Regions from separate parts of the Metabacillus sp. 22489 genome, predicted to be linked through region 2. Evidence: a T-box and tRNA genes for the amino acid it is inferred to sense, from the RefSeq annotation. Region 2 holds a T-box; the other holds one or more tRNA genes.

Region 1 (11,355 bases), on a different contig from region 2:
TTCGTATAACTTGACTTATTTCTCCTTATAAAACGTGAAATTAAACTTCTAAATGTGAGATACTTAATTTTATTATCCTTTTCAAAACAAAATACTTTCTCCAATAAAAGATCTGTATATTTTCCAACGCTGACCTTTTTACCATTTAATATTACATTATTTTGTTCAGAACAATTTCTAGAGACAATATATTCTTCTCCATTTAGGTTAAATTCTAAAGTAAAAATCCAGCCCTCTAAGTTTTCCTTAAAAACATCAATTTTCTTACTACCTAAACAAAAATGAATTAGTTCAATAGCTAACGACTTTCCAACCCCATTATAGGTATTTTTCAAATCCTTCTCTTCTGGATTCTCTCTTTTCCCAACAATAAAGTTTAGTCCATCTTTAAAGTAAATTGTATGGAAGCCTGGATTATTTGCACTAAGCTTTCTTAAATACATTTTATAAGACCTCCATTCTCATTAATATCTATAACACCTATTGTAAATAAATAATCTAATGAGATTATAAACTTATCAAAGGAATAATTATCAATTATTTTATCCTTACGATTTTTACCCATTAATTTTTCCCATAATTCATCTATACCTATTGACTTATGATTATGAAGTAAACTAAGGATTATTGCCCCCATAGCAAATATAGATTCTGATAACTTTATGTGTTTTTGAGGTAGAATCATTATTTTTCAACCTCCTCTAAGATAGGCTGTTCAAATATATCACAACTTTCAAAGTAAAATGCCATTAAGCATTCCGTTGCTTGTTGTATAGAATTGTTACTGTTTTTAGGCATACATTTATCTAATATATACATATACCTTCGATCTGAAAAATTCACTTCGCCTTCCTTAATTATTTTTTTGGACTCGTCATATAAGTCAACAAATTTATTCTTTACCTCATCTCTAAGAAAGTCTCCTTGATATTTAAAATATGTTTCAACATCACCATAGTTGATTGCTGCTGCATCTAATCTTCTCTCGATGATTTTACTTAAGCTATTGAATTTTATTTTCTCATTAAAATCTGGAACAAATAAATCATCCTCTATATAGTTTTTTGAAGGGAGATTTAAAATATGTTGTATTATGTCATTTAAACAATCATAATCCACGTTATAAATTGAATATGTTCTCGGTATTAAACCGACAATCGCTATTATATCGTCTTCATTTAATTCAAATAATATATTTTCTAAGTTCCTCGCTACAATTAATCCTGTTTTTATTTTTCTACTCTCCCCAAGAGTATCTATAATATCTTGTAGCTTTAATAATTTTTTATGTACTTCTACGTAGGCACCTTTATACTTATCATTTACCACATAATTGAATTCCTTAATTTCTACAACATCTGACCACTTATTTATAAGCCCTTCAAAGTCTTCCTCTAGTTTAGAAATAGCATTATCAATACTATTTGATATATTTTCAGGCCCATAAACTTGGTAAAATTGACCGTTTTCTAAAATATACCCGTCATTTTTCATATCTCCTAATCTACCTTAAGGTTTTACTGCTCTGAAGTCTTTATGCCTATACCCCATAATTTTTGTAAATAGATCTTCAAAATTTTGGCCATCACTTGAATATATTTTATTCTGAAACATTATTCTTGCTAGATATTTATCATCTCTATCCATAAATAGAATTCTCCTTATAAAGATATCTATGAATATTTTACATTATTATCCTAATATTAACACCTACTTATTCTCACCCCTCTCATACAAAATAGCCATTTTCAAGTATAACAGTAATTAAAAAAAGCCTGGTTTTATAGAGCCAGGCCATTATAATGGCAGTTTCTGTTAAATAAGTAATTGTTCAACTGTATAATTTGTTTAATTAATTTTACTTCGATAAAGGAAGGAAATGTACATATATTTTACTTCTATGAAAATCCATTGCCGTCAGTTAAGAACTAAGCTTTCATTGTCCTCCTGAGTATCTCAAAAGTTCGGCATTCATTAAAAAATTAGCTGAGGAGCATCTTATACTAATTACAGTCCCTCAAGTTCAAAAGTAACGAATAAAGGTTTAATTAATGCATTTATTCTTTATTCCCTATTAAAGGTAATGTTAAGAAACTCATCTATAGTCCGTAACCTCTTTCCAGTTACATCTTTGTCATTATGTGCACAGGCACTAATTAGCTTTTGAAAAATACTTTTTAATGTTCTCGTATTTATTTCATCTAAATTCTCGGGTTTTAAATTTTTGGGTAATGCTACATCAGTAGTTGCTCTCAAAAATAACTGCCTCCAAGTAACAGATTTTTTTCCCTTTCTTGCATAAAGGAGTGAGTCAGTTATTCCATTATCGTACATTTGATCTAAGGCATACATATAAGAATTATGATTTTGGAATGAAATCTTTATTGTTTCCTCACTGAGAAACTTTTCGAGTTGGATTTTAAAATCTGCTCTTCTAAGTCGTTCATTCTTTAAATATTTTATATGGTATTCATAAGCAGTTTTCTCAAAAAAAATATAGTCGTTCTCGCTCATATTTTTTATTGTTCTAATTAAATTATCTACATAGTCCACATACAAAATTAGCTCACCAATCCTTTACTATAAAAAGGACCCAAACTAATTTAAGTTGGGGTCCTTGTTTGATGTAGCTCTTAGTTTTTTACAGATGTCCATTTTATCTTTTTTTCAACAAGGAATGCTATCATCTGAACGTTTTTTTTCCATATGAACGGATTTTTTTCTTGTGAACGATATTTTTCCTTATGAATGACTTTTTTCCATACATACAAATAAAGCTTTCACTGCGTTTCTTCTTACTCTACCGTAACACTCTTAGCAAGATTACGTGGTTTATCAACATCACAGCCACGGTGTAATGCTGCGTAGTAAGAAATAAGTTGAAGTGGTACAACAGCAACTAATGGAGCTAACTCGGCTTGAATACTTGGAAGAACGAAACGGTCATCCTCTTCTTCAAGACCCTTCATAGAAATGATACATGGGTTTGCCCCACGTGCAACAACTTCTTTTACGTTACCGCGAATGCTTAAGTTAACATGCTCTTGAGTTGATAGAGCGATGATTGGTGTTCCATTTTCAATTAAGGCAATTGTTCCGTGCTTAAGCTCGCCTCCAGCGAAACCTTCAGCTTGAATATAAGAAATTTCTTTTAACTTCAATGCACCTTCAAGGCCGACATAATAGTCAACAGAACGACCGATAAAGAAGGCATTTCTTGTTGTTGATAAATATTCCGTAGCAATTGCTTCCATTTCTTCTTTTTGACCACAAAGAACATCCATAGCATTTGCGATAATACCTAGTTCTTTTGTTAAGTCAAATTCTAAAGATTGACCTTTTCCATTCGCTGCTACAGCCGCTAAAATTGATAATACAGCTAATTGTGCAGTGTATGCCTTTGTTGAAGCAACGGCAATTTCAGGACCAGCATGTAAAAGCATAGTGAAATCAGCTTCACGTGATAAAGTAGATCCTGGAACGTTTGTAATTGTTAATGCCTTATGACCAAGCTCTTTAATTTGTACAAGAACTGCACGGCTATCTGCTGTTTCACCACTTTGTGAAATAAAGATAAATAATGGTTTAGCAGAAAGTAATGGCATATTGTATGAGAATTCACTTGCGATATGAACCTCAACTGGGATTTTCGCCCAACCTTCAATAAATTGTTTTCCTACTAATCCAGCATGATAGCTTGTTCCTGCTGCAATGATATAAATACGGTCTGAACTATTGACAGCATCGATAATTTCTTTATCAACTGTTAATCCACCATTTTCATTGCGATACTTTTCAACGATTCGTCTAATAACGACTGGTTGCTCGTCAATTTCTTTCAACATGTAATGAGGATATGTGCCCTTTTCAATGTCGCTTGCGTCAAGCTCAGCTTTGTAAGGAGCACGTTCAATCACATTTCCTTGTAAATCTTTAATTGTAACAGATGTACGTTCAACGAAGACCATCTCTTTGTCCATAATCTCCAAGTATTGGTCTGTAACATGTAACATTGCCATTGCATCAGAAGCTACAACATTAAACTCATCACCAAGACCTACAAGAAGTGGACTTTTGTTTTTTGCTACATAAATCATATCAGGGTTTTGCTCATCTAATAATGCGATCGCATAAGATCCCTTTAAGATTGATAACGTTTGACGGAACGCTTCCTCAACCTCTAATCCTTTTGCAACAAATTGATCAATAACTTGAACAACAACTTCTGTATCTGTATCACTAGTTAATTGAACATCTTGTAAATATTCACGTTTTAAAATCGCGTAGTTTTCGATAACACCATTATGAACAATCGTAAAACGACTAGAAGCACTTTGATGTGGATGTGCATTGACACGACTTGGCACACCATGTGTTGCCCAACGTGTATGACCAATTCCAGTATGAGCTTCTACCTTCTCATCTACGATCTCACGAAGCTCTGCAATACGGCCTTTTTCTTTAAACGTATGCACTCCATCTTTATTCATTACAGCGATTCCTGCTGAATCATATCCACGATACTCTAATTTTTCTAAACCTTTTAATAAAATATCCTTAGAGTCTTGTTGTCCAATAAATCCTACTATTCCGCACATATACGTTTCCTCCCATTGGTGTTCCAAGGGACAGGACGTCATTTAATCGGAGACATTCACTGTCCCCTCACACATGTTTATCATTATTTTTTGGAAGGCTACGTTTTTCCCTTTGTACAAAAAGTTGCCTCTTTGGTTTAAGGAAAAACTTACGGCTGTAACCAACAACCGGGAGGCATCCGCCGAAATTTCGATAACCTCCATCCTCGTCAACTAAGTTTTTTACGTTCACTTAGTTCAGGCGCTTTAATTATTAATAATAATCTAACCTACTACCCACCTTTCTATTTACAAAAATACAAATTTAATGATACAACAGAACAAATTACTTCGTCAATGACTTTTCCAACCTAAACATTTTTTGTTAAGAACTCTTAACACAATTAACATATGATCATACAAAATAACTTGTTAATAAAAAAGGCGGGAATCCCCGCCCTTTCACATTATTCTAATCCCATCTCAGCCTTTACTACAGAAACAATTCGGTCTACATATTCACGACATAATTCTTCTGTTGGTGCCTCAGCCATTACACGTACTAATGGCTCTGTACCAGATGGACGAACTAAAATACGGCCATTGCCATCCATCTCTTTTTCAACCTCTTCAATGACTGCCTTTACCTTTTCATTTTCTGTTACACGGTGTTTATCAGTTACTTTTACATTGATCAATAATTGTGGATATTTTTTCATTTCATTTGCTAATTCTGATAACTTTTTGCCTGTACGTTTCATAATATTAACTAGCTGTAATCCAGTTAATAATCCATCACCGGTTGTATTATAATCTAAGAAAATAATATGTCCCGATTGCTCGCCACCAAGGTTATAATCATTTGCTTTCATTTCCTCGACAACGTAGCGGTCGCCAACTGCAGTTGGTACACTCTTAATTTCATATTCCTCAAGTGCCTTATAAAAGCCTAGGTTACTCATTACAGTTGAAACTACTGTGTTTTTCTTAAGGCGACCTTCACTGTTTAAGAATTTAGCACAAATATACATAATTTGGTCACCATCAACAATGTCACCATTTTCGTCTACTGCAATCAAACGGTCACCATCTCCATCAAAAGCAAGACCAATATCGGCATTCTTTTCCTTTAAAAAGGATGCCAATGCCTCAGGATGTGTTGAACCTACCCCGTCATTAATATTTAAACCATTAGGTGAAGTCCCCATCGTTGAAACATCCGCTTCTAAGTCTGCAAATAAATGAGTAGCTAATGATGAAGTTGCTCCATGAGCACAATCTAGCGCAATATGAATACCAGTAAAATCTTCATCCACTGTCTGTTTTAAAAATTGAAGATATTTTTGACCACCTTCGAAGTAATCATTTACTTGCCCTAAATGTTCCCCAATAGGTCTTGGTAAAGTATCTTCTTCTTGATCCATTAACGCTTCAATTTCGTTCTCTTGCTCATCTGAAAGTTTAAAACCATCTGGTCCAAAGTATTTTATTCCATTATCCTGAACTGGATTATGGGAAGCTGATATCATAACACCAGCTTGAGCTCCTAGTGCCTTCGTTAAATATGCAACACCTGGTGTTGAAATAACGCCTAAACGCATAACTTCAGCGCCAATAGATAGCAAACCAGCTACAAGAGCTCCTTCTAACATATGCCCTGAAATACGAGTGTCACGACCGATTATCACCTTTGGTCTTTCTGTATCTTTCGTTAAAACATATCCACCAAATCGGCCAATTTTAAATGCTAATTCCGGTGTTAGTTCACTATTCGCAACTCCGCGTACACCATCTGTTCCAAAATACTTTCCCATTGGTTTCGCTCCTTTATTCCACGCCTTGTGAGGCTGAAGATATTTTCACTTTTACTTTTTTCTTTTGTAATGACCACGTGATGTTTTGCGGACCATTTACCTTCACTTCCACTTCATGCTCTCCATCACTTAGGTCTGTTAGATCGACATATAGCTCTACATCAGATTCTTTTATATCCTTTATAACATTAGGTGCTCCTAGTATTGTTACATCCATTTCACCAGTTTCTGGGTCAAGAAATTCTACTGTCTTTCCATCTGTTAAGCTAACCGCATTAATCGGCTGATCTGAAAACACCTTTTCTTCCTGTTCATCTACATTAATTTCTAATTTTACCTTTTCGGGTGTCACTTTCGTTACTCCCTCTGGTAATGGCACATCTACCTCTAAAACAGTATCCTTTGTTATCTTGCTTAAATCGACAGTTATGCCATCAATGAATTCAAGCTTATTGATAACATCCTCTGGACCAAAAACAGTAATTTCCTTAGTTTCAGATTCGATACTTGATATGCTCAAGCCTTCCTTCAACTCGCCCTCCCTAATAATTTTAAACGGTAAATCTCTGCTCGGGCTTTTAATCGGAACTGTAACATCAACAACGGATGGCTCCACTTCAACAGGTATTACTTCTCCTTCTCTATCATAAACAGTTATCGTTGACTCTCGATTAATCGTTTCATTTCCACCTTGAAGGTCCACTTTAGCTTTAACACTTGAGATTTCCTCAATAATATCCTCTGATGCGGTTATTTGAATACTTTTTGGACTTACTATCGGCTTATCTGACAGGTAGCCTTCTTCTAATTGATTTTCATTTAAAAGATCTACCCCTACTTCAAAGTCCTTTGTAACCTTTTCCTCTATTGTAACTGTGATTACCGAAGGCTTAATGCTAACCTTTAAATCATCAGCAATATCCTTATATTGAAGCCTTACTTGGTGTGTACCAATCGATAGATTTGATAAATCGGCATATACCTCGAAATCTCTTAGCTGTCTTGCCTTTGTTATAGAAGCTGTTGCTCCCTGTAAATTAACTTCAACTGACTCTGGTATTCCCGTTACAACTAGGTTTTCTTGATCAAAGTATGGGATGACAGGTACATCTGTGACAGTAGTCTCATCTGAAAATACGGTCGTCGATGCCCCAGCATTTGATGCACCTTGTTTATCTTCTGAGTTAGATTCTATGTTAACAGAAGCATATAACATCAATGCCAAAAATAGCGCTATGATTCTCATTACCCAACGATTATCAAATAGCTTATCCATTTTTCTTTCCCCTCCATTGCCAACGGTTTGAGGAAACAGTTTTTGTTGTTGAAACTAACTCTCTTTCTAATATTTCCCTTAAATTTTCCTGTGATAAATTGCGGTGAAGCTCACCATTTCTAGCTACAGATACATTTCCTGTCTCTTCAGAAACAATGATTGTAAGACTATCCGTTACCTCACTTATTCCTAACGCAGCTCGATGTCTTGTACCAAGTTCCTTCGAGATAAATGGACTCTCAGAAAGAGGTAAATAACATGCCGCTGCAGCAATTTGATTTTTTTGAATAATCACAGCACCGTCATGTAGCGGTGTATTAGGAATAAAAATATTTATTAGCAACTCTGAGGAAATCAATGAATTTAATGGAATCCCCGTCTCGATATAGTCACCCATTCCTGTCTCTTTCTCAATTGTCATCAAAGCACCGATTCGTCGCTTTGCCATGTAATCTGTTGCTTTCACGATTGCTTCTACAGTAACTTCTAAACTGTCTTCTCCAGGTAAACCACCTCGAGAAAATAATCGCCCTCTACCTAGCTGTTCTAACGCTCTGCGCAGCTCTGGTTGGAAAATGATAATAATGGCTAGAAATCCCCATGTTAGTGCTTGGTCCATCAACCATTGTAATGTTTTTAACCCCAAGTAATGACTTAACATGCGGACTACGATTATTACTGTAATTCCTTTTAATAGCTGTACAGCCTTAGTTCCCCTTGCAACCATAATTAATTTATAAATAACATACCATACAAGGAGAATATCAACAGCTATGCCGAGGTAATGTAATACTGGTATGTCCTCATATCCCATTCACTCGTCCTCCATGAGTTTCACTCTTTATATGTAGAAAAAGCACAATCAAAATAAGGATATTAGATAGCAAATAGCTTTATTATCTAATGAATTATTTCTTCCTGTACTATATTTTAAATTACATGCATCTTATTATATCATTAGTAAAATAAAAAAGTAAAAAAGGCCACCAAATGATGACCTGGATTTTTAGCTAAAAACATTTATGACATCTTTAGAAATTGATTTTATATGGTACCATAACCACTCAAACATCTCATCAACTTCCTCAATATCCCCTGTCACTTGCCCTGCTGAGGCTAAATATTTTTCTCCGTTTATAACTGTTACGTCTCCTTCAATTTTCCCCTCGATCAAGAGAGTTCCATTTTTAACAGTTACATCTCCCTTAACAACCTCTCCTTCAGGGACAGTCACTTTGCTATTCTCTACCACAAGATTAGATTGTTTTGAAACACTAAAGTGTTTATCTTCGTTCCATGCTGAAAACAAACTACCAGTCATCAGAAGGACAAACAATGAAGCTGCTGCCAATAATGGATGACCCTTTAACCAGCGATTCCAAGAAACTCTTTTCTTCTCTTTAGGAAGTTTGTTCATTACAGCCTGTGTAAAATCCATCGGAGCTTCAATATGGGATGTACTTTGAACAAGGGCAACAGCCTTTTCAAGCTCATGGAAATGTTGTGAGCAATCTTTACAAGTGTGTAAATGTTCTTTTAGCTTCTCTTCCTCTACACTAGTTAGCTCTTGATCCATGTATCTATGCAAAAGCTGAACATTTTCTGAAGAACAGCTCATATATCTCACCTCATTATAAATGCCTTAATTGCTTCCTTAATGCTTCTCGTCCTCTATGAATCCTCGTTTTCACTGTCCCTACTGGAATATCTAATATATCGCTAATCTCCTTAAGTGGAAGCTCATCAATATATTTAAGGACGATAACAGTACGATATTTATCAGGAAGCTTTAAGATTTCATTTTGTATCGTATTTTGAAGCTCCATTGTTTCAAGTTCATCTTCTGGTAAAACTACATCTGCTGCAACTTGCGAATACATTGTTAAGCCATCAGTACCAGACACTTCTGCATCTAAATAATAATCAGGCTTCTTTTTTCGTATTCTGTCAATTGAAAGGTTTGTTGCAATTCTGTATAACCAAGTAGAAAACTTTTTATTCATATCATAAGTATGAATATTAACATATGCACGAATAAAAGCCTCCTGAGCAATGTCCTCTGCCTCATGTGCATTACCAAGCATCCGATAGCATAATTGGTAGATTTTATCTTTATAAAGATCTACAATTTCAGCAAATGCATTCTGGTCGCCTTTTCTTACCTGTTTAATTCGTTTCTTTACTAACGTTTCCATTTTCCATACCTCCGCACTCTGCGGGTCTCTTTATATACGTTTAGAAATTCATTTGGTTTCAATATTTTTTTATTTTTTTCAATCTGTTTTAGTACAGTTTATATTAAACAAAGAAATGTTCATTTCCCAATTTGTTTTAAAATGTCTTTTATTAAAAAATATCGAATAGTTCCATTTTAGCAAATTTTGGTGTATATAGGGAACCTTTTTATGATAACTAAACATTATAAAGAGAAAAATGATCGGAAGAAAATTACTAAGTCAAAACACCAGAACATTATTGGTAGACATAGTATATGAAAGAATACTTATTCATTTGCATTTCATCAAAATATTTAAAGACAAATAAAAAAACCATAAACTATCATTATGGTTTGAATGTCATGTTGTAATTAAATTTAATTATGGTGGAGCCTAGCGGGATCGAACCGCTGACCTCCTGCGTGCAAAGCAGGCGCTCTCCCAGCTGAGCTAAGGCCCCGATATTAAGAAGTAGTTTTTGGAGCGGAAGACGGGATTCGAACCCGCGACCCCCACCTTGGCAAGGTGGTGTTCTACCACTGAACTACTTCCGCAAAAATGAGCCATGAAGGACTCGAACCTTCGACCCTCTGATTAAAAGTCAGATGCTCTACCAACTGAGCTAATGGCTCTAAAAATGGCTGGGCTAGCTGGATTCGAACCAACGAATGACGGAGTCAAAGTCCGTTGCCTTACCACTTGGCTATAGCCCATTAATATCTCTTTTGAAAATGTCAATTATTAACTAGTTATGTAAAACTTATTATAAACACATTTATAAATATTATTCATAACTGTCTTTAAACAAAATCAAAGACAAACAATTTACAAAATGGCTCCCATTTTCTCGTCGTTTATCTAATTATGAATATTTAAATGGTGGAGGGGGGCAGATTCGAACTGCCGAACCCGAAGGAGCGGATTTACAGTCCGCCGCGTTTAGCCACTTCGCTACCCCTCCATGGATGAAACAGTGCCGGCGAGAGGACTTGAACCCCCAACCTACTGATTACAAGTCAGTTGCTCTACCAATTGAGCTACACCGGCATATTAAGTAAAAAGGACAATATAGTATTCATTTCAAACCAGTCACCCAAATCTCAGTAGGGTTAATCAAGCAGCAGCTCGATTTGTGTGCTGAAGCACAGCTACGAAGCTTATTCGATCGTGCTCTACCAATTGAGCTACACCGGCATTTTAAGTATATAAAGTTATTTATTTCTCAACAAATATATATGGTGGAGGATGACGGGATCGAACCGCCGACCCTCTGCTTGTAAGGCAGATGCTCTCCCACCTGAGCTAATCCTCCATAGTAGAATTATAATATTCAAATGTTATAAAATGGTGACCCGTACGGGATTCGAACCCGTGTTACCGCCGTGAAAGGGCGGTGTCTTAACCGCTTGACCAACGGGCCAATTACTTTTTTCTCTAAGCTTCCAACCGGGCTCGAACCGGTGACCTCTTCC
Region 2 (11,691 bases):
ACACTCCAAACATATAATAAAAATGATAGTAGTTTTTTAAATGATGTGATTTTAATTAAGGCTGTTTTCGTAAACTTTGTTGCTTTTTCTTAGTTGTCGTGTTTGATTGATTTCCTAGTGCAGTACTGCTTTTATCGGGATGGGTGTCTACTTCCCTTCAAGGTGTATCGAACATACGTTGAAATCAACCTTTACAAAGCTGAGCTGAAAAACCATTACTTTAGATAAGTACCTAATTAAAAATTATAAAGTAATGGTTCTTGAGAAGTAAAACGATACTTCCCGAGCAAGTTAGTTGGTTTTAATGCCCTTTCCCTTAATAATATGCTATAATGGCTAATGTTCAAAGTATGGAAAGTAGATTTGTGAAATATAGGCTAGTGTTCTCCAGCAAGAATTTTTTCTTAGTATCGGGGGAGCTCAAATTGAAGAAAACCGATCATGTCATTCAACCGATAGTGACTTGGCTTATTTATTTTATCGGATTACTAATTATGGCATTGGGAATTGTGTTAACGATTAAGGCTAATTTAGGTGTCTCTGCTTGGGACGTCCTTCATATTGGGCTTTATTATCAATTTGGATTAACAATTGGCACATGGTCAATTATAACAGGATTATTTGTTCTGTCTGTTGCTTCATTATTAACAAAAAAAAGACCAAAGCTTGGTGCATTTGTGAATATGGTATCTGTTGGAATATTTATTGATTTGTACTTAATGGTACCTTTTCTGAAAACACCAGTATCAATTTTTGGGAAACTGATTATGCTTCTTATAGGAATAATTATTTTATGCTATGGAATGGGCTTATATATATCTGCAAAACGTGGTACTGGACCTAGAGATAGTTTAATGATTGCATTAGTAAATAAAACTGGAAAATCTATTACATTTATTAGAGGAACCATTGAAGTCATTGTGTTATTTTTTGGATGGTTGTTAGGTGGTCCGGTCTTTATTGGAACAATTATTGCTACTGTAACAATTGGTTATGTAGCAGGATTTATGATTCCTTACTGTGATAAATGGACAGCAGGTTTAATGCTAAAGCTTTCCAGTAATAATAGGAATTTTCATGACACAAGCTTTTTAGAAAGAAAATTATAGGGGTGCTAGTATGAAAATATCAACAAAAGGTCGATATGGTTTAACAATTATGATTGAGTTAGCAAAAAAACATGGAGAAGGTCCGACTTCCTTGAAAAGTATTGCTCAAGCACATAATCTATCTGAGCATTATTTAGAACAACTTATTGCTCCTTTGCGTAATGCGAGACTTGTTAAAAGTATTCGTGGGGCTTACGGTGGTTATATTTTAGGTGATGAACCGGCAAATATAACATCAGGGGATATAATTAGAGTATTGGAAGGTCCGATTAGCCCAGTTGAGGTGCTAGAGGATGAGGAACCGGCGAAAAGACAATTATGGATTAAAATACGAGATGCAGTAGTTGATGTTATTGATAATACAACTCTTGAAGATTTAGCTAGTTATACAGAAGGCGGAGAACAAGAGCCATATATGTTCTATATTTAATCAAAAGCAAAATACTTGTTAAGAAATTAACAAATAACTAAAATAAATGGGAAGCTTGACTATTTATTATTAGTGCATCCTGATTAAAAGAAAGGAGGAGTTGCTCAGGTGAAAAGAATTTATCTGGATCATGCTGCAACATCCCCGCTTCATCCAGAAGTAGCAGAAAAAATGCTCCCAATTATGTTAGAACACTTCGGCAATCCTTCAAGTATCCATTCATTTGGCAGAGATGCCCGCCGTATACTCGATGAATCTAGAAGAAATCTCGCATTGAAAATTGGTGCAACATCATCTGAAATCATCTTTACAAGTGGTGGTACAGAGGCAGATAACCTTGCGATTATTGGAACTGCATTAGCTCATTCCAATAAAGGAAATCATATTATAACAACTGAAATTGAGCATCATGCGGTTTTACGTGCTTGCGAATACCTAGAAAGTATAGGGTATGATGTTACTTATTTACCAGTTAATGATCAAGGAATCATATCTGTTGATGATGTTAAAAAGCATTTAACTGATCAAACAATCCTTGTCACAATAATGTATGGAAACAATGAAGTAGGTGCAATACAACCAATAAAAGAAATCTCCAAGTTATTAGAGTCTCATCAAGCATTTTTCCATACTGATGCAGTTCAAGCATTTGGAATTGAACCAATAAATGTAAAAGAACTAGGTGTAGATTTATTATCTGTTTCAGCACATAAAATTAATGGCCCAAAAGGTGTTGGTTTTCTTTATGCGAAATCAGGTATTAAATTAAAACCGACTTTATATGGCGGTGAGCAAGAATTAAAACGAAGAGCGGGTACAGAGAACGTACCAGGTATTTACGGCTTTAGTCTTGCTGCTGAACTTAGTTTGAAAAATCTTGAACAAAAAAGGGAAGTCTTCCTTTCATATAAAAAAGAAATGATATCGGTTTTCGATGAATATCAGCTCGAGTATGAAGTAAACGGTTTGCTAAATGGTTTACCACACGTATTCAATGTGTACTTTCCGAAGACGCATATTGAATCATTACTTGTTAATCTAGATTTAGCAGGTATTGCTGCATCAAGCGGTTCTGCATGTACTGCAGGGTCTGTTGATCCGTCACATGTATTAGTTTCAATGTTCGGAAAAGAGTCTGATCGAATAACGTCATCAATCCGCTTTAGTTTCGGCTATGGGACTAAAATGGAGGAAATTAACTATGCTGCACATGAGATTGCAAAAATTGTGAAAAGAACAGCAAAAAGCAAATAAATGGGGGTGAAAACATGAAAAAAGATCCAAAAGATATAAGAGTAGTAGTTGGTATGTCAGGAGGAGTAGATTCCTCTGTTGCAGCATTAAGGCTTAAACAGCAAGGGTATGACGTAATTGGTATTTTCATGAAAAACTGGGATGATACGGATGAAAATGGAGTATGCACAGCTACAGAAGATTACAATGATGTGATTGAGGTTTGTAACCAAATTGGTATTCCATATTATGCAGTTAACTTTGAGAAACAATACTGGGAAAAAGTATTTACGTATTTTCTAGATGAATATAAAGCAGGTCGGACTCCAAATCCAGATGTAATGTGTAATAAAGAAATTAAGTTTAAAGCATTTTTAGAGCATGCAATGTCCCTTGGAGCAGATTATTTAGCAACAGGTCATTATGCACGAGTTGAATACCGTGATGGTGAGTACAAAATGTTGCGTGGAATTGATAATAATAAAGATCAAACGTATTTTCTAAATCAATTGGGACAAGAACAATTATCAAAAGTTATGTTTCCAATAGGAGATATTGAAAAGCCAAAAGTACGGGAAATGGCAAAAGAAGCTAATTTGGCTACCGCAACGAAAAAAGATAGTACGGGAATATGCTTTATCGGCGAAAGAAACTTTAAGGAATTTCTAAGTGGTTATTTACCAGCACAACCTGGACTCATGCAAACACTAGACGGAGAAGTTAAAGGAAAGCATGATGGCTTAATGTATTATACAATTGGACAACGACATGGTCTTGGAATTGGCGGAAGTGGAGACCCATGGTTTGCTGTTGGAAAAGATTTAGAGAAAAATGTGTTATATGTTGCTCAGGGATTTGATAATGAACTATTATATTCAGACTCAATTATTGCAACAAATGTGAGCTGGGTTTCAGATAAGCCTGTTTCTGAATTAACATGTACTGCAAAATTCCGTTACCGTCAGGAAGACAATGAAGTTACAGTGAAAATGTTAGATGAGACAACAGCGAAAGTGATTTTTAAAAAACCTATCCGTGCAGTGACCCCTGGACAAGCTGTCGTGTTTTATGATGGTGAAGTATGTCTTGGCGGTGGCACGATCGACGATGTTTTTAAAAATGGTGAAAAGCTATGGTATGTATAAGAAAAGTAAGATAGTATAGAGATTGGGGTTGACACATTTGTTTGAGTCAGCCCCTTTTACCTGTTAACTATTATTTCATACATATAAAGAATGGAAAGAAGGGATAACGTGGAGCAAGCACAAAAAGGGATCGAAGCAATGCAGAAGGGGAATTTTGAGGAAGCGGCAACGATTTTTTCAAAAGAAATTGAGGAAAATCCAAACAATCCGATAAATTATATTAATTTTGGCAACTTACTTTCTGCAGTGAATGATTTTGAGAGAGCTTTAAAATTTTTTGAAAGAGCTATAGAAATTGATAAAAACGTCGCTACTGCTTATTATGGAGCAGGAAATGTCTTTTACAATCAAGAACAATATGATAAGGCGAAAGACATGTTTGAAAAAGCACTAAAAAAAGGATTGGATCATGCTGATTTATTTTTTATGTTAGGGATGTGTATGGTCAATATTGGCCAAATAAGACTTGCTTTACCATATTTTCAACGATCTGTTGAATTGAATGAGGAAGATAGTGATGCAAGGTTTCAATATGGTTTATGTTTAGCTCAATTGGATTTAGTTGATGAAGCAATTGTTCAATTCGAGAAGGTTATTAACATAAATGAGGAACATGCAGATGCTTTTTATAATCTAGGAGTTGCATATGCATTTAAAGAAAATAGTGTAAAAGCAAAAGAGATGCTAAAGAAAGCATTGGAAATTCAATCTGACCATATACTTGCAAGTCATGCTTTAAAAATAATCAATGAAAATGAAAAAGACTGATAAGAGAAAAATTATGAAGTTCATCATGTTAATTTGTTTTCTTAAAGAGGAATGTTAAGCCTACAAGTCTATAGGGTTTGAAAGGAGTGAGATCATGCAGGAAAGTGCAGATTTATTCGGTGAAAACAAACAATATATTAAAGGACTCGTTAAGGTTGTCATTTTTCATAATGAACAAAACTTATATTCCGTATTAAAAGTTAGAATTCATGAGTCAAGTGAACCGTTAGAAGAGAAAGAAATCACCGTGACGGGCTACTTTCCACTCCTGCATGAGGATGAAACATATACCTTTTTTGGTGCCTTTACAAATCATCCTAAGTTTGGCCTTCAATTTCAAACAGAACATTTTCGAAAGGAAATTCCTCAAACAAAAGATGGGATTATTCAATATTTATCAAGTGACCTGTTTAAGGGAATAGGAAAAAAAACAGCAGAAGCAATAGTAGAAAAACTAGGGGATTCCGCGATATCAAAAATACTTGAGAACCCATCAGTTCTTGAAGATATTCCGAAAATAAATCGGGAAAAGGCGAAGCAACTTGCTGAATCACTTATTGCCCATCAAGGACTAGAGCGTACCATGATTGCATTGAATCAATTTGGCTTTGGTCCACAGCTTGCAATGAAGATTTATCAGGCATATCAGGATAATACATTAACTGTTATTCAAGAAAATCCATATCAATTAGTTCAGGATGTTGAAGGAATTGGATTTTTACGTGCAGATGAGCTCGGTAATCAGTTAGGGATTTCAGGGGAAGACCCGGAACGAATAAAAGCAGCTTGTCTTTATAATGTAGAATACATGTGTCTTCAAGAAGGACATGTTTATTTAACTATTGAACAATTAATTCATAAAACAAAGGAATTATTAAATCAATCAAAGCAAGCACCTATCCAGGAGACAGAGATATCTACACAAATTATCGCTTTAGGAAATGAGAAGAAAATCATAATTGAAGACGAAAGAGCATATGTTCCTTCGCTTTTTTATGCTGAACAAGGAGTCGCAAAAAATATTAAAAGAATTCTTGCACAGGATGAATATTCCAATCTTTTTCCAGAGTCAGAGTTTCTTCTTTCTCTAGGAGCGCTTGAAGAAAGAATGAAAGTACAATACGCACCAACACAGAAGGATGCGATTCAAAAGGCATTAATGTCACCGATGCTATTGTTAACTGGCGGTCCAGGAACAGGTAAAACTACAGTTATAAAAGGGATTGTTGAGATATATTCTGATTTACATGGATGTTCTCTTGATCTAAATGATTATAAAAAGGAAGAACCATTTCCAATCGTACTTGTTGCACCTACAGGTCGTGCAGCAAAGCGAATGAGTGAGGCAACAGGAATGCCAGCTGTGACGATTCATCGATTATTGAAATGGAATGGAGCCGATGGATTTGAGCATGATGAGGATAATCCAATTGGGGGCAAATTATTAATTGTTGACGAGGTATCAATGGTTGATATTTGGATAGCAAATCAGCTATTTAAAGCATTACCTGATAACATTCAAGTAATCATGGTTGGCGATGAGGACCAGCTACCTTCTGTTGGACCAGGACAAGTGTTAAGGGACTTATTAGCATCACAAATGATTCCTACTGTACGTCTTACCGACATTTATCGCCAAGCAGAAGGCTCTTCAATAATTGAGCTGGCTCATGAAATAAAAAAAGGTACTTTACCAGCTAATATCGCTGCTCCAACTTCTGATCGTTCATTTATCCAATGTTCTCAAGCGCAAATGAAGGAAGTAATAGAGAAGGTCATTAAAAGTGCAATAAGAAAAGGATATACAGCTAAAGATATTCAAGTGTTAGCCCCAATGTATCGAGGTCCTGCTGGGATTGACCAATTAAATTTGCTGCTTCAAGATATATTTAATCCGATGGAACCAGGGAAAAGGGAGTTAAAGTATGGAGACGTCGTTTATCGAAATGGAGATAAAGTTCTTCAACTAGTCAACCAGCCTGAAAGCAATGTTTTCAATGGTGATATTGGGGAAATTGTCGCGATTTTTTATGCGAAGGAAAACACTGAAAAAGAAGATATGATTGTTATTTCTTTTGATGGAAATGAAGTCACATATACAAAACAGGATTTTAACCAATTTACTCATGCCTTTTGTTGTTCAATTCATAAATCACAAGGAAGTGAATTCCCTATTGTCGTCCTTCCGATTGTTAAGGGATATTTTCGAATGTTACGACGTAACTTAATTTACACAGCGATAACAAGAAGTAAGCGGTCATTAGTATTATGCGGTGAAAAGGAAGCATTACAATGGGGAATAAAAAATAATGATAGTTCTGACAGACAGACAAGTCTTCGGTTGAAATTAACGGGAAATATTGATGAGGATGAATTACAGAAGGAATTACCTTTTCCAATTTCAGATGCAAATATTGGCATGGAAAACGTTACACCGTATGACTTTATGGATTAGCCCTTTATTTATACATTAAATTTTTTACGATTAGAAGTGTAATCCGATGTTAAGTAAAATTAGAAAGATTTAATAAGGCGAATAATAACAAGTATAATGGAGTATAGTAAAACTAATTTAAATTAGGAAAAACTAATGTGAAAATATTAAAAATGTGTAGTTGATTTACACATCAACTACACATTTTATAAAATGCATTTATTGATACATGTTTGAACTTCCTGATTGACTTTGATTTTGTTGTTGCTGGCTTTGCAATTGTTGTTGAGATTGATTAATTTGTTGAGCGATTTGGTTTAACATATTAACCGATTGTAATGATTGTTCTACATTATTTAGCATTTGTGCAGCTTGGTGGATTGATTGTTGTAATTGTTGAAATGTTTTCTGCTGTTGTTGTTGTGCTTGTGTACTAAATTGTTGCATCTGGCTTAAAAGTTCATTTGATTGTTGTTGATTCTGTCCCGCTGATGTCATAGAAGTTTGTTGTCCATTTACATTTAATTTATCTAGGGCATTTTGTATAGTTTGTAACTGACTTTTCAATGGTGCAAGCTCTTCACCAATTTCTTCTTCTACTTTAGCAGAAGCAACTTTTTCAATTTTAGCATTTTCTGCATCTTTTGATTTAATATTCTTTTTTATAACTTCCAATTCTGTTTCTTTTACCATATCTAGATTCCTCCTTGAAATATACTGTTATCGTCGAGTTAAGAGTTGCAATTGGTATATGGTTGCTACTAGTGAATCACCAGTAGACAAATATATTGTCTTCTTAGTTTGTGTAATTTATTTATAGCTTATATTTCCATTTTCTTTTTAGGTAGTGCGAAGAAGTTTTGGATAAATTGGTATTTAATAATGAAATTATATTAGTGCCGAATAGATCCTTTTATTGGATATGTAAGACAATTAACATAAAAAGGACAAAAAGTTAAAGACCATTGTTAAGAATAGCCTAAAAAAGTATCAAGTGGAAAAATCAATGGAAAACCTTACACTGTATCACTTTTTCGACTAGGACATAACCTATGAATGTTCGGAAAGGTGGAGATGACTTTGCGGACATTCTCGAACTTAAAAGGAATGCCGGTTTATTGTAACAAAAGTGCATTTCTTTTAGGACATGTTACCGATTTATATTTATCCTCCAAGGGGCAAGTATTCGGACTAATCATGGAAGGGAAAGGACTACTCAATCGAGATCGGTTTATCCCGATTGAGGCGATACATGCACTAGGTGAAAATGGTGTAATGGTTGAGGATCGTGATAAGTTACTCCCACTCCAAACAGTTAAAACAAATGAGGAATATATTCCATATGATCATCTTCATTTTAAATCGGTTTTGACTAAAGAAGGAGAAAAGCTCGGTTTATTAGAGGATGTATATATTTCTGAAGAAATGGAAACAATTGAGGCATATGAATTGACGGACGGATTTTTTGCTGACCTCACAGAAGGAAAAAAAGTTGTAAAAGCTTCTGGTGAACCACTTGCGATAAGCAAAGATGCGATCGTCATCGACTTTTGATTAAATGAGGTGTCCCAGTTGTTTTCGTGTCCGAATTGTAAAAGCAAAGACCTTGGAAAAATCGGTGTAAATCAATACTATTGTTGGAGTTGTTTTATAGAGCTTTCCATTGCGAAAGGTAAAATTTCAACTCATCAAGTTGAAGAGGATGGAACATTAAGCTCATTGGATGATTTGTTTTCTGATGATGAACGATCAATAAGCATGTAAAGGAGAGATTTGCATGAATCGTACGATAACTTCATTAGTGTCTGTTGGATTAGGTGCAGCAGCTTATTATTTTGCTCGTAATTCGAATTTGACATCAAATCGTTCAATGAAAAAAATGCGTAATCGCGTAATGAAAATGTTTTAAGTAACAAAAGAAAAATTAGATAAGTATATTAGAGCTGACAAATTGTCAGCTCTTTACGTTATATATATTGTTATGCATAGCTGCCATTATGAATAAAAACTTCACTTCCTCCCAAAATAAGGGGGAGGAGGAGAGAGCGATGCGAGACCGACAAATTAAATGGTTATTAACTATTTCTATCCTTTTGTTAAGTTTTTTAACGGTTTTTATCTTTTTTAAGATACATTATATATGGAATCCTCTCTTTCTTATGGTAAAGGCAATTTTAGTCCCTTTCTTCATAAGTGGATTTATTACATATTTGCTTCATCCAATCATTGAAAAACTGCATCGGACTGGAGTACCAAGATCACTTTCTATTTTAATTATCTATTTTTTGTTTTTTGGATTAATAGGATATGGATTTTATCGCGGGATTCCTCTCCTCATAACACAGCTAAGAGATTTGTCTGAGAATTTCCCGGAAATTTCATTAATTTACACAGAGTGGATAAATTCGATTCATGCACAAACGGATAATTGGCCAGATGGTATACATGATAAAATTGATGGAATGCTTCAGCAAACAGAAGAATGGTTAGTGTTGACAATTGAAAAGGTAATGAATGGAATAAAAAATCTTGTTGATTATGTTTTACTTCTCGCAATCATTCCATTTTTAGTGTTTTATATGTTAAAGGATTACGAGCAACTAAAACGAGCAGCTTGGTATTTAACCCCTCGTAAGTTACGAAAGCCTGCGATAAAATTTTTAAGGGATATTGACGATTCCCTAGGTGACTATATTAGAGGACAATTGCTTGTTTGTTTTATAATCGGAACAATTGCATTTTTATCATTATGGTTTTTTAATGTAAAATATCCACTGATTTTAGGACTTGTTATTGGAACAACGAATATTATTCCTTATTTCGGTCCAATAATTGGTGCAGTTCCAGCACTAATTATTGCAGCAACAATGTCATCCAAAACAATCATCGTTGTGATTATTATCATTTTGTCTTTACAATTTCTTGAAGGAAATATCCTCGGTCCGTTAATTGTAGGTAGGAGCTTACATATGCATCCTATCGTAATAATGCTCGCATTATTAGCTGGTGGAGAAATTGGGGGTGTACTTGGAATGATGGTTGCAGTTCCTGTTGTAGTTGTTTTAAGAGTTATGGTTGTGCACTTAGTTCAAATGAGGAGGAACCATTGACATTTACTATGTGCTTGTCTATAATTCACGATAGAATAATGACAAATCAATGATGGAACAAGTATGTTGTATCACTTTTATAGAGAGGAATTTCCTTGGCTGGAAGAAATTCTAAAGTAAGGACAACAGAAAGCTACTCCTAAGTACAGAGAAAAACTGTCGTTTCATCCTCGTTACGGATTAATAAAGGTGATGGATTTTATTTAAAATCTGTAATCAGGGTGGTACCGCGAGCTTACTCTCGTCCCTGTGGAAAGAGGATTTCTTTACACAGTGGCGGGAGTTTATTATTTTTAGGAAATTCTCTGAAAATCATTTAAGCTTGTATTCAAATTTTACATATACATACGAGTTTAACTAGAGAAATCTTTTATTACGATTGCCTATTATTTATTAAGGAGGATATATATGAAAAAATTACAATCGTCAGAAGTTCGTCAAATGTTTTTGGATTTCTTTAAGGAGAAGGGACATGCAGTTGAACCTAGTGCTTCACTAGTCCCACATGAGGATCCTACTTTACTTTGGATTAATAGTGGTGTAGCAACATTAAAGAAGTATTTTGATGGACGGGTTATTCCAGCAAATCCAAGAATTTGTAATGCACAAAAATCCATTCGTACAAATGATATTGAAAATGTAGGAAAAACAGCAAGACATCATACTTTTTTTGAAATGCTAGGTAACTTTTCAATTGGAGACTATTTTAAAGTTGAAGCCATTGAATGGGCATGGGAGTTTTTAACAAGTGAAAAATGGATTGGATTTGATGCCGATAAGTTATCTGTAACAATCCATCCTGAAGATCAGGAAGCATTTGAATTATGGCATAAAAAAATCGGAATACCAGAAGAAAGAATTATTCGCTTAGAGGGAAATTTTTGGGATATTGGTGAAGGACCTAGTGGACCAAACACAGAAATTTTCTATGATCGTGGCGAAGAATATGGAAATGATCCAGAAGATCCTGAATTATATCCTGGCGGAGAAAACGATCGTTATTTAGAGGTATGGAACCTAGTTTTCTCTCAATTTAATCATAATCCCGATGGTACATACACACCTTTACCGAAGAAAAACATCGATACAGGAATGGGACTAGAGCGTATGGTTTCAATCATTCAAAATGTTGAAACAAATTTTGATACAGATTTATTCATCCCAATTATTCGCGCCACTGAACAAATTTCAAATGAAAAATACGGTGAAGATAAAGAAAAGGATGTTTCGTTTAAAGTTATCGCAGACCATGTGCGTACTGTTAGCTTTGCAATTAGTGATGGCGCCCTTCCGTCGAATGAAGGACGAGGATATGTACTAAGAAGACTACTGAGAAGAGCTGTACGTTTTGCGAAAAAGATTAATATTAATCGTCCGTTTATGAATGAACTTGTCCCAGTTGTTGCTGAGATTATGGTTGACTTTTACCCAGAAGTAAAAGCAAAAACGGATTTCATTCAAA

Evidence for each region. The T-box of region 2 lies ahead of alaS (alanine--tRNA ligase). A T-box ahead of a tRNA ligase gene usually reads a tRNA of that ligase, here a tRNA-Ala.
Region 1: it encodes a tRNA-Ala, which carries the amino acid that the T-box ahead of alaS (alanine--tRNA ligase) is inferred to sense. The anticodon was not compared.

The regions. Positions count from the first base shown of each region.
Region 1 covers NZ_JBQENT010000073.1:3,497-14,851, forward strand. The annotation lists gene ACTJJ9_RS25005 (DUF2326 domain-containing protein) at 1-443, opposite strand, end outside; gene ACTJJ9_RS25010 (ABC-three component system middle component 6) at 434-685, opposite strand; gene ACTJJ9_RS25015 (ABC-three component system protein) at 685-1,494, opposite strand; gene ACTJJ9_RS25020 (hypothetical protein) at 1,510-1,647, opposite strand; gene ACTJJ9_RS25025 (hypothetical protein) at 2,065-2,559, opposite strand; gene glmS (glutamine--fructose-6-phosphate transaminase (isomerizing)) at 2,796-4,598, opposite strand; gene glmM (phosphoglucosamine mutase) at 5,045-6,391, opposite strand; gene ACTJJ9_RS25040 (CdaR family protein) at 6,405-7,667, opposite strand; gene cdaA (diadenylate cyclase CdaA) at 7,660-8,481, opposite strand; gene rsiW (anti-sigma-W factor RsiW) at 8,674-9,285, opposite strand; gene sigW (RNA polymerase sigma factor SigW) at 9,299-9,862, opposite strand; tRNA gene ACTJJ9_RS25060 (tRNA-Ala) at 10,268-10,343, opposite strand; tRNA gene ACTJJ9_RS25065 (tRNA-Gly) at 10,363-10,437, opposite strand; tRNA gene ACTJJ9_RS25070 (tRNA-Lys) at 10,443-10,515, opposite strand; tRNA gene ACTJJ9_RS25075 (tRNA-Gln) at 10,522-10,596, opposite strand; tRNA gene ACTJJ9_RS25080 (tRNA-Tyr) at 10,761-10,844, opposite strand; tRNA gene ACTJJ9_RS25085 (tRNA-Thr) at 10,858-10,930, opposite strand; tRNA gene ACTJJ9_RS25090 (tRNA-Val) at 11,120-11,195, opposite strand; tRNA gene ACTJJ9_RS25095 (tRNA-Glu) at 11,229-11,303, opposite strand; tRNA gene ACTJJ9_RS25100 (tRNA-Thr) at 11,321-11,355, opposite strand, start outside.
Region 2 covers NZ_JBQENT010000048.1:27,495-39,185, forward strand. The annotation lists gene ACTJJ9_RS21740 (YczE/YyaS/YitT family protein) at 426-1,109, shown strand; gene cymR (cysteine metabolism transcriptional regulator CymR) at 1,120-1,539, shown strand; gene ACTJJ9_RS21750 (cysteine desulfurase family protein) at 1,648-2,793, shown strand; gene mnmA (tRNA 2-thiouridine(34) synthase MnmA) at 2,808-3,917, shown strand; gene ACTJJ9_RS21760 (tetratricopeptide repeat protein) at 4,026-4,685, shown strand; gene recD2 (SF1B family DNA helicase RecD2) at 4,780-7,140, shown strand; gene ACTJJ9_RS21770 (hypothetical protein) at 7,339-7,812, opposite strand; gene ACTJJ9_RS21775 (PRC-barrel domain-containing protein) at 8,200-8,673, shown strand; gene ACTJJ9_RS21780 (hypothetical protein) at 8,692-8,883, shown strand; gene ACTJJ9_RS21785 (YrzQ family protein) at 8,897-9,028, shown strand; gene ACTJJ9_RS21790 (AI-2E family transporter) at 9,168-10,229, shown strand; T-box leader at 10,270-10,481, shown strand; gene alaS (alanine--tRNA ligase) at 10,638-11,691, shown strand, end outside.